One region of the Thalassotalea castellviae genome, then DNA from elsewhere that is predicted to be linked to it. Evidence: predicted binding sites of a transcription regulator. Region 1 holds the regulator's gene; the other holds the start of a gene.
The links. The regulator NrdR, encoded in region 1, represses ribonucleotide reductase genes. The targets are predictions, from matches to a motif close to AAACACNANATNTNGTGTTT.
Positions count from the first base shown of each region.

Region 2: the regulator NrdR is predicted to act here: its motif matches at 3,261-3,280, upstream of nrdA (class 1a ribonucleoside-diphosphate reductase subunit alpha).

Region 1 is NZ_JAVRIF010000002.1:391,892-399,657, forward strand. Features, by position in the region: gene RM573_RS05460 (riboflavin synthase) at 1-374, opposite strand, end outside; gene ribD (bifunctional diaminohydroxyphosphoribosylaminopyrimidine deaminase/5-amino-6-(5-phosphoribosylamino)uracil reductase RibD) at 394-1,521, opposite strand; gene nrdR (transcriptional regulator NrdR) at 1,549-2,004, opposite strand; gene glyA (serine hydroxymethyltransferase) at 2,140-3,396, opposite strand; gene RM573_RS05480 (hypothetical protein) at 3,699-4,412, opposite strand; gene RM573_RS05485 (RNA polymerase sigma factor) at 4,409-5,053, opposite strand; gene RM573_RS05490 (ABC transporter permease) at 5,090-6,253, opposite strand; gene RM573_RS05495 (ABC transporter ATP-binding protein) at 6,250-6,996, opposite strand; gene RM573_RS05500 (alpha/beta hydrolase) at 7,007-7,766, opposite strand, start outside.
Region 2 is NZ_JAVRIF010000001.1:201,964-209,729, forward strand. Features, by position in the region: gene gyrA (DNA topoisomerase (ATP-hydrolyzing) subunit A) at 1-1,213, opposite strand, end outside; gene ubiG (bifunctional 2-polyprenyl-6-hydroxyphenol methylase/3-demethylubiquinol 3-O-methyltransferase UbiG) at 1,568-2,275, shown strand; gene RM573_RS00895 (HAD family hydrolase) at 2,278-2,958, shown strand; gene nrdA (class 1a ribonucleoside-diphosphate reductase subunit alpha) at 3,355-5,625, shown strand; gene nrdB (class Ia ribonucleoside-diphosphate reductase subunit beta) at 5,757-6,887, shown strand; gene yfaE (class I ribonucleotide reductase maintenance protein YfaE) at 6,969-7,265, shown strand; gene RM573_RS00915 (diguanylate cyclase) at 7,301-7,766, opposite strand, start outside.

The DNA.
Region 1 (7,766 bases):
ATGCTGAGCCAATATTCAATACTGTTTCCGTTTTGCTTTATCGAATTGACTGTTGCAACGGCATCAACGTGACCAGAGACGATATGACCACCAAAACGAGTGGTCGGTAGCATGGCTTTTTCTAAATTAACCTGTTGATTAACACCGTAATGCGCAAAGCCCGTTCGAGTTAATGTTTCATTAGAAACATCGGCAGTAAAGCTATGTTGATCAAACGCCACCACAGTTAAACAAATGCCATTTGTCGCAATAGAGTCACCAAGTTTAACGTCACTCATATCCAACGATTGTGTATCAATGGTTATACGCGCGCCGTCACCACTGATATTAACTTGTTTAATTTTTCCAACCGCTTCAATAATTCCAGTAAACATGTAGTGTCTCTAATAATTGCTAGGTAAATTTTGCGGTGATTTTCAAGTCAGCACCGACTAAAGTAATGTCTGAAAAGGTAAGTGTTTTTGCTTGCGATAACGCTTGCACAAAAGGCATATTTAATAAGCCTTTTCCTTCATGTCCCATCAGCTTGGGTGCTTGATATAACACAAGTTCATCAACCAAGTTTTGTTCAATAAAAGCACCGGCTAAGGTCATGCCTGATTCAATTAATACCTCATTATACTCTTTTTTTGCTAATGTATTTAACAAGGCGGATAAATCAACGTGCTCGTTATTCAACGCTTTTGGCAAGATCACTTCTTCTACAAAATGAGGCCACTGATGATTATTTTCAATGCTAGTTCTGATTAATAAAATTGGCGAGGCCTCTGAGAAAAAAGCTAAATCAGGCGTTAAACGATTTTTCGTATCGATGACCACGCGTACCGGTTGTCTAACTGCTTGCTCTTTGTAATGTAACCGCGCATCACCTAACTCTGACCATCGAACATTCATTCGAGCATTATCAACTAAAACAGAGTCCGCTCCGGTAATTACGGCACAACTTTGTGCCCTTAATTTTTGTACATCTTGGCGTGCTGATTTGGACGTGATCCATTGACTCTCACCACTCGCCATTGCTGTTTTACCATCAAGACTTGCGGCAAGTTTACAGCGCACATAAGGAAAACCTAAAGTCATTCGGTTAATAAAACCTAAATTTAACGCTTTTGCGTCTTGTTCAAGTAAACCCGAATAAGTTTCAATGCCTGCCTGTTCAAGCAAAGCTAGCCCTCGACCAGAAACATGAGGATTTGGGTCAACCATAGCGGCAATGACTTTACTAACGCCGGCATCAATCAAAGCGTTTGCACAAGGTGGAGTTCGACCAACATGTGAACAAGGCTCTAACGTCACATAAGCCGTTGCACCTTGTGCATTTGTACCCGCCATTGCTAACGCATGTACTTCAGCGTGTCCTTGACCCGCTTTTTCATGAAAGCCTTCTCCGACAATTTGACCATGATTAACGATCACACAACCAACTCTCGGATTTGGTGATGTCGTATAAATTCCGCGTTCAGCCAATCGTATAGCTTTTGCCATAAATTGATGATCTGATGGAGTAAATGTATTCTTCATATGGAATATGTTTGCCAAATTAGCGCATTATTTATCGCTGCCAAGTCGGGCAATTTCTTCACCAAACTCTTTCACATCTTCAAATGAGCGATACACAGAAGCAAACCTTACATAGGCGACTTTATCGAGGTCTTTCAATTGCCCCATAATAATATTGCCTAACAGTTCGCTACTAATTTCACGTTCGCCTGTTGCCCGCATTTGCGACTTCACTTTATTGATAGACAATTCAACTTGCTCAACGCTTACAGGTCGTTTTTCTAACGCGCGAACTAAACCACTGCGCATTTTATCTTCATTGAAAGGCTCTCTTGAACCATCTCGTTTAATAATGCGAGGCATCACTAATTCTGCAGATTCAAAGGTTGTAAACCGCTCTTGACAAGCTACACACTCACGACGGCGGCGAATTTGATGTCCGTCAGACACCAGTCGAGAATCAATCACCTTAGTATCGGTAGCCGAGCAAAATGGGCAATACATGAAACGCTCCAAAAATTTTATTACAGCGCAAAAATAACAATGGCCGCTAAGGCGGCCATTTTAATCTAAATACATTGATAATAAAAACGTTAATAGCAATTAAGCTTATTATCAATTAATACGCCAATCGACGTGCTATTTATAAACAGGGAAACGTGAGCATAATTCTTTCACGTTTTCTTGTACTTTGACGATGGTTTCTTCGTTATTAATATCGTCTAAAATATCACAAATCCAACCCGTTAATGCTTTCGTTTCTTCAAGACCAAAACCGCGACGAGTAATTGCTGGAGTTCCTAAACGTAAACCAGAAGTTACAAATGGTGAACGAGGATCATTTGGCACTGAATTTTTATTTACAGTTATATGAGCACGACCTAAAGCGGCATCAGCGTCTTTACCCGTAATATCTTTATCAATTAAATCAAGCAATAACAAGTGGTTTTCTGTACCATTTGAAACCACTTTATAGCCACGTTCTTGAAGTACCGCAACCATAGCTTTAGCGTTATCTAAAACGTTTTGTTGATACACCTTAAACTCAGGCGCTAACGCTTCTTTAAATGCTACCGCTTTAGCCGCGATAATGTGCATTAAAGGACCACCTTGGCCACCTGGGAATACCGCGCTGTTTAATTTTTTATAAACATCTTCATCATCACAACCTGAAATAATTAAACCACCGCGAGGGCCTGCTAATGTTTTATGCGTTGTGGTAGTAACGACGTGAGCATGAGGAACTGGGTTCGGGTATAAACCTGCAGCAATTAAACCTGCAACATGAGCCATATCAACGAAAAAGTAAGCGCCAACTTTATCAGCAATTTCACGCATACGTGCCCAATCTACAACACCAGAGAATGCAGAGAAACCGCCGATGATCATTTCTGGTTTGTGCTCAAGCGCTAATGCTTCAAGTTCTTCATAATTGATATCACCAGTTTCTGGGTGAAGGCCATATTGAAATGCTTCGTAAGACTTACCAGAAAAGTTAACATGCGAACCGTGAGTTAAATGGCCACCATGAGCAAGGCTCATGCCTAACACTTTACCGCCCGGCTTAACTAATGCTTGGAAAACAGCGGCATTGGCTTGTGAACCAGCATGTGGTTGAACGTTTGCGTAAGTAGCACCAAATAATTCTTTCGCACGATCGATAGCTAATTGCTCTGCAACATCCACATATTCACAACCACCGTAATAACGCTTACCTGGGTAACCTTCAGCATATTTATTGGTTAATTGCGAACCTTGTGCTTCTAACACTCGTGGGCTACAGTAGTTTTCTGAAGCGATTAGCTCAATGTGTTCTTCTTGACGCACCACTTCACTACTCATTGCCTGATATAATTCAGGGTCAAAATCAGCAATATTCATATCACGTGTAAACATATTTTATCCTCAAGTAATGAGCCAGCAGCTAAACCAACAGGCTATCTTGTTAAGTTCAATTTTAATGCCGCACATTCTGCCCTAAAGAGGCTCATTTGTACATGTAAAAACCCACTTGAATTAGCTCATTTTGTACTGAGCTATTCCAGTGAGTATTGGTTAAAATGCGGTAAAAGTTTTTAATAACGAAATCTAATTCGTCTTGAAGATAATATATCGAATAAAAAACCAAAGAACAACAAATAAAACACAGCTATCAATAGTTATCCCGAATTTAATTTATCTTTCTTATGAGTATTCCGTTATAAGTTTGAAATCTTTGCATTGAGCTCTTTGAACTCTTTTTTACGTTTTCGATGAATTAACTCTGTGATTAAAAACATTACCGCAATAAAGACATTAATAAATATCAATGCCCCCAACATAGGTTTGTCGCCTTCTTTACCGACAGAGTACACAAACCAATTGGCTAAAACACCAAAAGGAAGACAAGACCATTTAGTTAACGACATATATTTCATTGAAGATTCACAGCCTGCTAAGGCGTTTTCTATGGCTTGATCTGGACTATCACTAATTTGGCGCCATGTTTTTGCCCGAATTTTCATTTCGTAATACACAAAAATAAGCGACATAAGTCCGGCACCACCTAGATATAGATTCCATGGCGTGCCAAACTCGCCAATTATGACACCATAAAAAAATGAAATAAATAACCCTGCAGTAGCGAGGATATTTAAAGCAAAACAAGTTTTTGCCCAAGTAGTACGGCGTTTCGTTTGTTTTAACAAAGCTTGAATATCTGTTTTTTCAACAGGTTGCGACTGCCAGTCTTGGCTTAAACTTTGCCATTGTTCATCTAAAATTGTCGCTTCATCAGGATTGTTTTCATCAACGGCATTATTATCGTCAACGGCATAGTGATGAGCCTCGTCTGTCACGGTCATTTGAGTTTGCTCTGCTATAGGCGCTTGCGTGTCTTTGTCCATATTTAACGATGATTCATTGTCTTTCATTTCGACTCCAATAACTGCGTTAGCGCTTTTTTAGCCCGCTGTAACCGTACGCCGACCAGGTTAGTGGTAATAGATAAAACTTCGGCAATTTCTTGATAACTCATGCCTTCTAACGCAAGAGTGATCACTTGTTGCTGGTCAAGCTTCAATTGACGAATAGCATGAGCTAAGCGCTGTTGACGTTGCTTTTGGTCAAGTGATTGAAAAGGAGTGGGTTGAGTTAAGTCTTGTTCAGCCTCTGAAGGTACCGCGGCTAAATCTTTATCCGCTTTTACCGTACGCACAGATTTTGCTACATGCGTGGCCAAAACATTATGGGCAATTCGAGCAATAAATGTTTTAACAGCAGAGTCGAATCTAAACGTTGGTAATGCCCGCCAAACGTTTAAAGCGATTTCTTGAAAAAGCTCATCTTGAATTGCCGGTTTCGCTTCAAAACCTGTAATGATGTGACGAAGCAATTTTTCATGCTCCGTCATCCAATCAGCAAATACTTCTTGGAAGTTTTTTACTTGCTGACTTTGACTTTTATCGCTATCAGCTTGTTGGTTTATAGATTGATTCAATGAATAACTCGCATCATAAGTGAATGTCGTTTGAAAACGATCTTGTTGTCTGATGAATTCTACCGAGTTATTCATATTTAACAATTAATTTACAAACCTTTCTAAGTTAAATCAGCTTAACGACATGACTACTTTTTCAGAAGTCAGTTTTTTTGCTAACGTGATGACTAGTCCTGCTGTTAAAGCAAGAGTTGCTGCGCTGGTCACTAAAAGTACCATCCAGTCCACCGGCAAACCTTTAAAGATGTCTTCCATCAATAATGATTGACCAGAAATTGGCAACCATTCAGTCCAAGCAGGCTTGTCATCCATCATCATCATTGCCATCGGCACAAAACTTGGCAGCATAATTAACATAGTGACTGTCGATTGCGCCTCTTTAAATGTTTTCGCTTGAAAGGCAAAAAACAACTGTAATGATGATGCTAAAAAGCAAATGGGGATCAACATCAAGATTAACGTCAAGGTTGTCATTAAGTCTATATTAAAGGTTGCGCCTATTTTAGCTAAGTCGACAAAATTCATTGAAAATGAGGTTAACGTCAACATCAAAGATATTGAGATCACCGCGATAATGCTCGAACAAAATAACTTAGCTAAAACGATTTTTACCGTGCTGACTGGCTGACATAACAACATTTCTAAGACATTACGTTCACGCTCACCGGCACTGGAGTCGATGGAAATTGATAATCCAGACATAAACGCACCCATCATTAAGTACATGCCTAATATTAATGAAATCATCACAGCATTACTGGTCGGTAATGAAGTATCTTGTTCTTGAAGATCAACTGGTTGCAATAATTTTACATCAATGCCCCTCACTAATAGACGTTTAAAGCCAATCGTTCGAGAATAATCACGCACCACATCTTTAATTCTACGAATTGGCGATGCTAAGGATTTTTCCCCGTATTCGGCCCGTAGAATAATTTCAATCGGTGTACCTTCCTTCATGTCTTGAGCAAAAGTGTCGGGAATGATGAAATCAATATTGCGTTCATTCCAATTACGCTTCTCATCATCTGGCACATCTTTAAATGACAAAATATTGGCATCTTTAAACGCTTTTATTAACTTGGGCGCATACTGCTCACCGGTAAATTTCACATAGATAGCGGGGTTATCAACCGCTTCTTTGATCATCACTTTTGACATCACCATGATCATTATTGGCAGTAAAACCCCCATGCTTAATGCCACCATCAAGGCACGCTTATCACGAAACGCTTCTTTTAATTCTTTAAAAAGTAATGCTTTAAACTGGATCATGCTGCTACTCCCTCATCTGAACCAATCAATTTTACAAAGGCTTCTTCTAATTGGGTTTCACCTGCTAATTCACATAATTCTTGTGGCGTGCCCTGCGCTGCTAATTTACCATTGGCAACGATTATCACCCGATCACACAATGCTGCAACTTCTTGCATAACATGTGAAGAAAATAAGATACAGTGACCTTTCGCTTTAAATTTACTTAAGTAGTTTCTCAATACTCGAGTACTCATAACATCCAAACCACGTGTTGGTTCATCTAAAACAAAGTTTTGCGGCTGATGCACTAACGCTTGCGCTAGAGTCACTTTCATCCGTTGACCTTGTGAAAAACCAGCCGTTTTACGATGGGCTAATTCATGCATATCTAAATCTGTCAAAACAGACTCAATGGCTTGTTTTTTCGCCTGTCCTGTTAAGCCATGTAAACTCGCGAAATAATCAATTTGCTCATAGGCAGTTAAGCGTTCATACAAACCAAATTTATCGGGAAAGATCCCTAACTTGGCACGTGCCGCCAATGGATTTTCTGTTACGTGAATACCGTCAATAGTGGCATAACCTTCATCAGCCGAAAGCAAACCGTAAAGGGTACGTAAACAAGTAGTTTTACCTGCGCCATTTGGCCCTAGTATGCCGGTAATTTCGCCATCTTTTGCTTGAAACGAAAGACCATCTAATGCTTTAACTGTATCTTTTTTCGAGGTAAAGCTCTTATGTAAATTATTTACTTCAATCATAATTATCTCCCTATATGCCGCCATTTAAGCCAGTCATAAATGACTCAGCAGGTATTTCATCTAAACAAGATTCATCCAAGTCATTTGGATCTTTTTTATTTAAAAACTCATTAATAACGTTAATTGCACAGCCTGAAACACCGGGGGTATGACTACTGTTTTTCATAATAATATGCCTACTATTAGGCAGTGTCTTATGAGAGTATTCGCCATTACTTGGTGGGGTAACAGGATCAAGTTCGCCTGAAATGATCAAGGTTGGAATATCAGCAGTTACAGGATTATAAAAATCGTCACTTGGACGGTATTGAGGCCACAATGGACAAGCTGTTTGCCATGCAACATGACTCAAATTACCGTTAAAATTGTTATCAGAATCAGCAAGAATCATGTCCTCCGTGACTTTTGGCATATCTTCGTTACAAACGATATTGAACGTTAAGCCAACAAACATATTCATACCACCTTCACTCATTGCCGTTAATCCAGCAAATGGTGCAAAATTTCCTAATGAAGCTTGATGAATAATCAACGGCACTAAAGAGCGTCCTTCAATACTATAGAGCTGCATAAAGATGGTAGATAAAAATTTGCTTTTATTAACAACTAATGGAGTTTGAGTACCTAAACGTGGATGCGGAATACTGATAGAAAGAGGATTCTCATCTAATGTAGCGAGTACTTGATTAAACTCACTAGCTAAATTGGGATAGGCTTGTTGACAACTTGCTTCTTTCTGGCAGTTTGCTAATAACATTGAAAAAGAGCGT
Region 2 (7,766 bases), on a different contig from region 1:
CTTTACGGTTACTTGATTCTTTAATCAACTTAATTATAGGGTCGATGTTCGCTAACGCTATCGACAAACCTTCTAAGATATGCGCGCGGTCACGTGCTTTACGTAATTCGAAAATCGTACGACGAGTGACGACTTCACGACGATGAAGCACAAACGCTTCAAGCATTTCTTTTAAGTTAAATAATTTAGGTTGGCCATTAGTTAATGCCACCATATTTAAGCCAAAAGACACTTGCATTTGAGTCAGTTTGTATAAGTTATTTAAAACCACTTCACCGACATCACCACGTTTTACTTCAATGACCATACGCATGCCGTCTTTATCAGACTCATCACGTAACGCAGAAATACCTTCTAAACGTTTTTCTTTAACAAGCTCAGCCATTTTTTCAATTAAACGAGCTTTGTTCACCTGATAAGGAAGTTCATGTACTACGATGGTTTCTTTGCCTGAGTTTTCATTGACTTCAATTTCAGCACGGGCACGAATTTTTATTTTACCGCGACCGGTTTTATAAGCTTCTTCTATGCCAGCTCGGCCACTGATAATACCTGACGTAGGGAAATCAGGACCTGGAATATGGGTTAACAACTCATCAATGGTAATATCGCTATTTTCAATTAACGCTAAACAGCCATTAATCACTTCGGTTAAATTGTGTGGCGGAATATTAGTCGCCATACCAACCGCGATACCAGAAGAACCATTCACCAATAAAGCAGGAATGCGTGTAGGCATCACCGCTGGAATATGTTCAGTACCATCATAGTTAGGTACAAAGTCTACCGTTTCTTTATCAAGATCAGCCAAAATTGAATGAGATATTTTGTTCATTCTAATTTCGGTGTAACGCATTGCGGCTGCAGAATCACCGTCAACAGAGCCAAAGTTACCTTGACCGTCAACTAACATGTAACGCATGGAGAAATCTTGTGCCATGCGAACAATAGTATCGTATACAGCAGTATCACCATGTGGGTGATATTTACCGATTACATCACCAACCACACGGGCTGATTTTTTGTAAGGTTTGTTATAGTCATTACCTAAAACATTCATCGCAAAAAGAACTCGGCGATGCACTGGTTTTAAACCATCTCGAACGTCAGGTAACGCTCGTCCTACAATTACGCTCATTGCATAATCTAAATAGGAGCTTTTAAGCTCATCTTCAATATTGACTGGTGCAATATTTTTTGCCAGATCGGTCATATAACGACGGTATCCCTAAATGTGAATTTGGAAATTATTATTGTTAAAATCGCAGCGATATTATCATAAAAAACAATGAGACTATACTGCTTTATAACATCACATTCTGCTTTGGTTAGCGATGTAATTCAAGTGATAATTTTAAACAAAGTGATTTAAGATAAAAACCCTGGGATAAACCGAATACTTACCAATTTAGTTCAATTTATTCATAGAGTTAAATAAATGGTCGATAATTAAACAATCCGGATACAATTACGATTTAAGATTTATTAAACTAACTTTTTCATTTACTAGTCGAATTAATCTCTTTGGTTTAGAATGCATTTCATCTTTATTTGAATGTCTCTGCATATGTCTAATCAACAAAACGTAAATCAAGAAGAAATTGCTAAGTTTGAAAAAGTAGCCAGCCAATGGTGGGAATTAGATGGCGATTTTAAACCCTTACATCAAATCAATCCTTTAAGACGACAGTTTATCATTCAGCATGCCCAAAACATTTATGGTAAAACGATAATAGATGTTGGTTGTGGGGGCGGTATTCTGGCGGAGAGTTTAGCGAAATTAGGTGCTCAGGTAACTGGTATAGATATGGGAGAAGAGCCTTTAAATGTAGCAAAACTTCACGCCCTTGAAGCCAATGTTAAAGTAAACTATGAAAAAATTACTGCTGAAGAGAAAGCAGAACATCATCCAGAATTTTTCGATGTGGTTACCTGTATGGAAATGCTCGAACATGTTCCTGATCCTGCCTCTATTATTCAAGCTTGCAGTAAGATGGTGAAACCAGGCGGTTACGTATTCTTCTCTACATTAAATAAAACCATCAAGTCTTATTTATTAGCGATAGTTGCTGCAGAAAAAGTGTTTAAGTTGGTGCCTGATGGTACGCATGACCATGCACATTTTATTCGCCCCTCACAATTAATAAGTTGGGCCGAAGCAAATGATTTAAAATGTATTGATGCTGCAGGTATTCATTACAATCCGTTAACCGAAAATCATAAATTAATTGAATCATTAGACGTCAACTATATTTTATGTTGTCAAAAGGTTTAACCATGACGATAAAAACACCAAGCGATGTCCTCAACAATACCCAAGCGGTACTCTTTGATCTTGACGGTACTTTATTAGATACCGCCAATGATTTAGGTGAAGCATTAAATTTTGTATTGCGTAAATATCATTTACCCGAGGTCCCACAAGCGATTTATCGACCCGTCGCTTCAGATGGTGCATTAGGCTTATTAACTTTAGGCTTTAATTCACAATTGAAAAACTATGATTATGATGTATTAAGAACACAGTTTTTGAATTTTTATCAAGAAAATATTGCTCGACAGACTTGTTTATATCCTGGTGTGACCGAGTTATTAACCCGTTTAAATACCGACAATATCCCTTGGGGAATAGTAACCAATAAGCCCGAGGGTTTAACAAAACAATTACTGCCCTCTTTCAATGAACTTGAGCAATGTGCAGTTATGGTAGGGGGCGATACTTTACCGCAAAGAAAACCAGATCCTGAACCTTTATTTTATGCATGCGAAACCATAAAAGTTGATCCAAAGCACTGTCTTTATGTTGGCGATGCCATAAGAGATATAGAAGCAGGTAATCGAGCAGGTATGAAAACATTCGTTGCACAATGGGGATATATTAAATCCACAGATAATATTCATGAGTGGCAAGCAGATTACATTCTAAAATCCCCACAAGATTTATTATTGATTAGATAATCGACAACTGACTACTTATAAAGCAATTACTGTAAATGATTGAATTAAAAAGATAATTTAAATCATATTACCAAACGTAATATAGATAGTAAAATTATCACTAAAATAAATATACTGATGTTTTCGTGATAAAAAAAAATGTAAAAAGATATTGCGTTTCGCAAAAATCAAATTGAAAAGACCATACTAAGTTAGTTGTCACTAACATAGATTTAAACGGGTTTATCTAGAGCAAAATATCGCCTTTTTTAGTGCTTGCAATAAAGCTTAAACCTCATTATCTTGTGATCAGTTTTATGTTTACACCCAAGATGTAGTGCATTGCTGAATTTTGCCCATCTTCCGTAAATATCCACCTAAATAATTAAAACAATAAAATTAATAAACAGGTTTTTCATGACTAACAATCTTTTTGTAACCAAGCGTAACGGCGAAAAAGAACCCATCGATTTAGAGAAAATTCACCAAGTTATCGCTTGGGCTGCTGAAGACTTAGATAATGTATCTGTCTCGCAGGTAGAACTGAAATCTCATATTCAATTTTATGACGGTATTAAAACCGAAGATATTCATGAAACCATCATCAAAGCAGCAGCTGATTTAATTTCAGAAGAGACTCCTGACTATCAGTTTTTGTCTGCACGTTTAGCGATATTCCATTTACGGAAAAAAGCTTACGGTCAATTTGAGCCACCTAAATTATATCCTCATGTGGTGAATCTTGTTGAATCAGGAAAATATGATCAACATTTGCTTGCCGATTATACGCAAGAAGAATTCGAACAAATGGAAAGCTTTTTAGATCACCGCCGAGATTTAAATTTTAGCTACGCGGCCGTTAAGCAACTAGAAGGTAAATATCTAGTTCAAAACCGCGTAACTGGTGAAATTTACGAAAGCGCTCAATTTTTGTATATATTGGTCGCCGCTTGTTTATTTGCAAAATACCCTCAAGAGACGCGTTTAAGCTATATCGAAGGTTTTTATAACGCAATCTCAACATTTAAAATTTCATTACCAACGCCAATAATGGCTGGGGTAAGAACACCTACCCGCCAGTTTTCTTCATGTGTTTTAATTGAGTGTGGTGATAGTTTAGATTCGATTAATGCCGCCTCAAGCTCAATTGTTAAATATGTATCTCAACGTGCTGGTATTGGTATTAATGCGGGAAGAATTCGCGCATTAGGTAGCTCTATTCGAAATGGTGAAGCGTTTCACACAGGTTGTATCCCTTTTTATAAACACTTTCAAACAGCGGTTAAAAGCTGTTCTCAAGGCGGTGTACGTGGTGGTGCTGCTACCCTATTTTACCCACTTTGGCATTTAGAAGTTGAAAGTTTACTGGTACTAAAAAATAACCGTGGTGTTGAAGAAAACCGTGTTCGTCACTTAGATTACGGCGTTCAGTTTAATAAAGTCATGTATCAACGATTAATCAAAGGTGAATCCATTACGTTATTTAGTCCAAGTGATGTACCTGGTTTATATGATGCCTTTTTCGAAGATCAAGATGAATTTGAACGTTTATATTTACAATATGAAGCGGATGACTCTATTCGTAAAAAGTGCATTAAAGCAATTGAATTATTTACGTTATTTGCTCAAGAGCGTGCAAGTACAGGTCGTATTTATTTACAAAATGTTGATCACTGTAATACTCATAGCCCATTTAATCCAGAAGTTGCGCCAATTAGACAAAGTAACCTTTGTTTAGAGATTGCCTTACCAACGAAACCATTAAATGACATTAATGATCCCGAAGGTGAAATAGCCCTTTGTACGTTATCAGCGTTCAATTTAGGTGCGATTGAAAGCTTAGATGAATTAGAAGGTTTAGCCGATTTAGCTGTGCGAGCATTAGATAATTTATTAGATTATCAAGATTACCCAATGCCAGCCGCTGAAAATGCAACTTTTGGCCGAAGAACCTTAGGTATAGGTGTGATAAATTACGCTTATTACTTAGCAAAAAATGGTGTTTTTTACTCAAACGGGAGTGCGAATAACTTAACGCACAGAACATTTGAAGCCATTCAGTTCTATTTATTACAAGCATCAAATAAGTTAGCCATCGAACAAGGCGCTTGTCCTAAGTTCAATGAAACTCGTCTGTCGCAAGGTATTTTACCTATCGATACTTATAAAAAAGAAATCGATAATATCACTGGCGAGCCTTTACATTTAGATTGGGAAGGATTACGAGAAAACATTAAAAAACATGGTGTAAGAAATTCAACAGTTTCCGCTTTGATGCCGTCAGAAACATCATCGCAAATATCAAATGCCACCAACGGTATCGAGCCTCCTCGTGGTTTGATCAGCGTAAAAGCAAGTAAAGATGGTATTTTAAAACAAGTTGTTCCTGAGTATGAAAAGCTAAAAGATAACTATGAATTATTATGGAATATTCCAAATAATGAAGGTTACTTACAACTTGTTGGTATTATGCAAAAATTTGTTGATCAAACGATTTCTGCCAACACCAATTACGATCCTTCTAAATTTGAAGGGGGTAAAGTACCGGTCAAACAAATTCTAAAAGACCTACTTACCGCTTATAAACTTGGTGTGAAAACGATGTATTATCACAATACCCGAGATGGTGCTGATGATCAGGTTGAAGTTGAAAGTGACGACTGTGCCGGCGGCGCTTGTAAAATATAAATGCTATTTAAACGCTTAATTATCAATAATTAAGCGTTATTCTTTCAATGAATAAAACACTAAAATAATAACAATTTATCCTTTAGATATGTTGAAACAATGCAAAAGATTATTGTTTCTAGGAGCACTACATGACCTACAGTACATTTAACCAAACTCCCAACAATGCTTTATTAGAGCCGATGTTTTTGGGAAATAGTGTAAATGTCTCGCGCTACGATCAGCAACGTTATGTTGCTTTTGAAAAGCTGATTGAAAAGCAATTATCATTTTTTTGGCGCCCTGAAGAAATTGATGTATCAAAAGACAGAGCGGATTGGCAAGGATTAACCAGTTCTGAAAAACATATCTTTATTTCAAATTTAAAGTACCAAACCTTATTAGATAGTATGGCAGCACGCTCTGTTAACGCCGTTCTATTGCCATTAGTATCCCTACCTGAAGTTGAAACTTGGGTAGAAACATGGGCGTTTAGTGAGACCATTCATTCACGTTCTTATACCCACATATTACGTAATTTATTTACCGACCCAAGTGAAGTATTTGACGATATTGTTGTCAATCCAGCTATTTTAAAACGCGCGAGCAGTATCGCTAAATACTTTGATGATGTGATCATCACAACACAACTTCTGCAATCACAAGGCGAAGGCGTTTATGACGTAAATGGGGAAAGTATTGAAGTAACTCAACGTAAATTAAAAGAACGGTTGTTTTTGGCGATTTGCTCAGTAAATGCTTTAGAAGCAATCCGCTTTTATGTTAGCTTTGCCTGTTCTTTTGCTTTTGCTGAACGTGAATTACTCGAAGGTAACGCGAAAATAATTAAATTGATTGCCCGTGATGAAGCTTTGCACTTAACAGGTACTCAGCATATTTTAAATAACTGGATTTCGGGCAAAGACGATCCCGAAATGAAAGAAATAGCTGAAACTCTAAAAGATGAAGGCTTACAAATTTTTATCGATGTGGTTGATCAAGAAAAAGAATGGGCACAATATCTTTTCAAAGATGGCTCTATGATTGGCTTAAACGCTGAAATTTTAAATCAGTACATCGAATATATCAGTAATCAACGATTAGCCGCCATCGGCTTTGACGCTCCTTTTGCAATTAAGAGTAATCCATTACCTTGGATGAACGCCTATTTGGTCAGTGATAATGTACAAGTAGCACCACAAGAAACTGAAATTTCAAGCTACCTTGTAGGTCAAGTTGACTCTTCAGTATCTAGTAACGATTTTGATGATTTTGATCTTTAAAAATGTCCTCTGCTATTTACTTTAGCATTTTGTATTATGTTACCTCTTTCATGACAAATTACCTTATGTCGAGAAAGTTTAATGACTGATGCTAAAGTACCTAGCGACGATGCTATGAACAATACGTTTATCATCACGGTGGAAGAACAAAACATTAACTTTGATCCTAACGACAAGACATTATTAAATAATTTAGAAAAAAATAATGTCGAAGTTCATTATCACTGCCGTGATGGATTTTGCGGTGCATGTCGAGTGACCTTAGCCGAGGGAAAGATCCATTACCCTAATGGGGAGCCGCTGGCTTTTGTCGGCGAGAATGAAATATTACCTTGCTGTTGTATCCCCGCTTCAAACATTCGTTTGATCATCGAATAAGCATTAACACCGTCGTTTAGTCAACGCTCAACGTCTTATACTTTTTCTGATAAATGCAGCTTTATACCAGATGTTACTTTGATTAACTCGTCTTTTAATGGCGCAAAAAGTGTTTGGTATTGCTCAGTTTTATTCTCATTAACGGCAAGATCCAACGCTTTGCACATATCATATAAATTCATGGCCCCTATCGAGCATGACACGCCTTTAATGGTATGAACTAAATGTTTTAATTTTCGTTGGTCTTGCTGTTCAATGGCTTGATGTATATTAGTATGATCATCGCCATGATCTTGGTAAAACATGACTAAAATATCTTCAAATAAACCTTCATCACCTAAAACATTATTTAAGCCAACTTGATAATTAATTCCTGCATATTTTTCATCCATATTATTCATCTCTTGATTCGCCTGTCTTTCTACTTCAAATTCCGTTTCACCCATATCAAAACTCCCTTCTATCACGGTTTGGTTCCTGCCATTTTTTTTCGCTTTATAT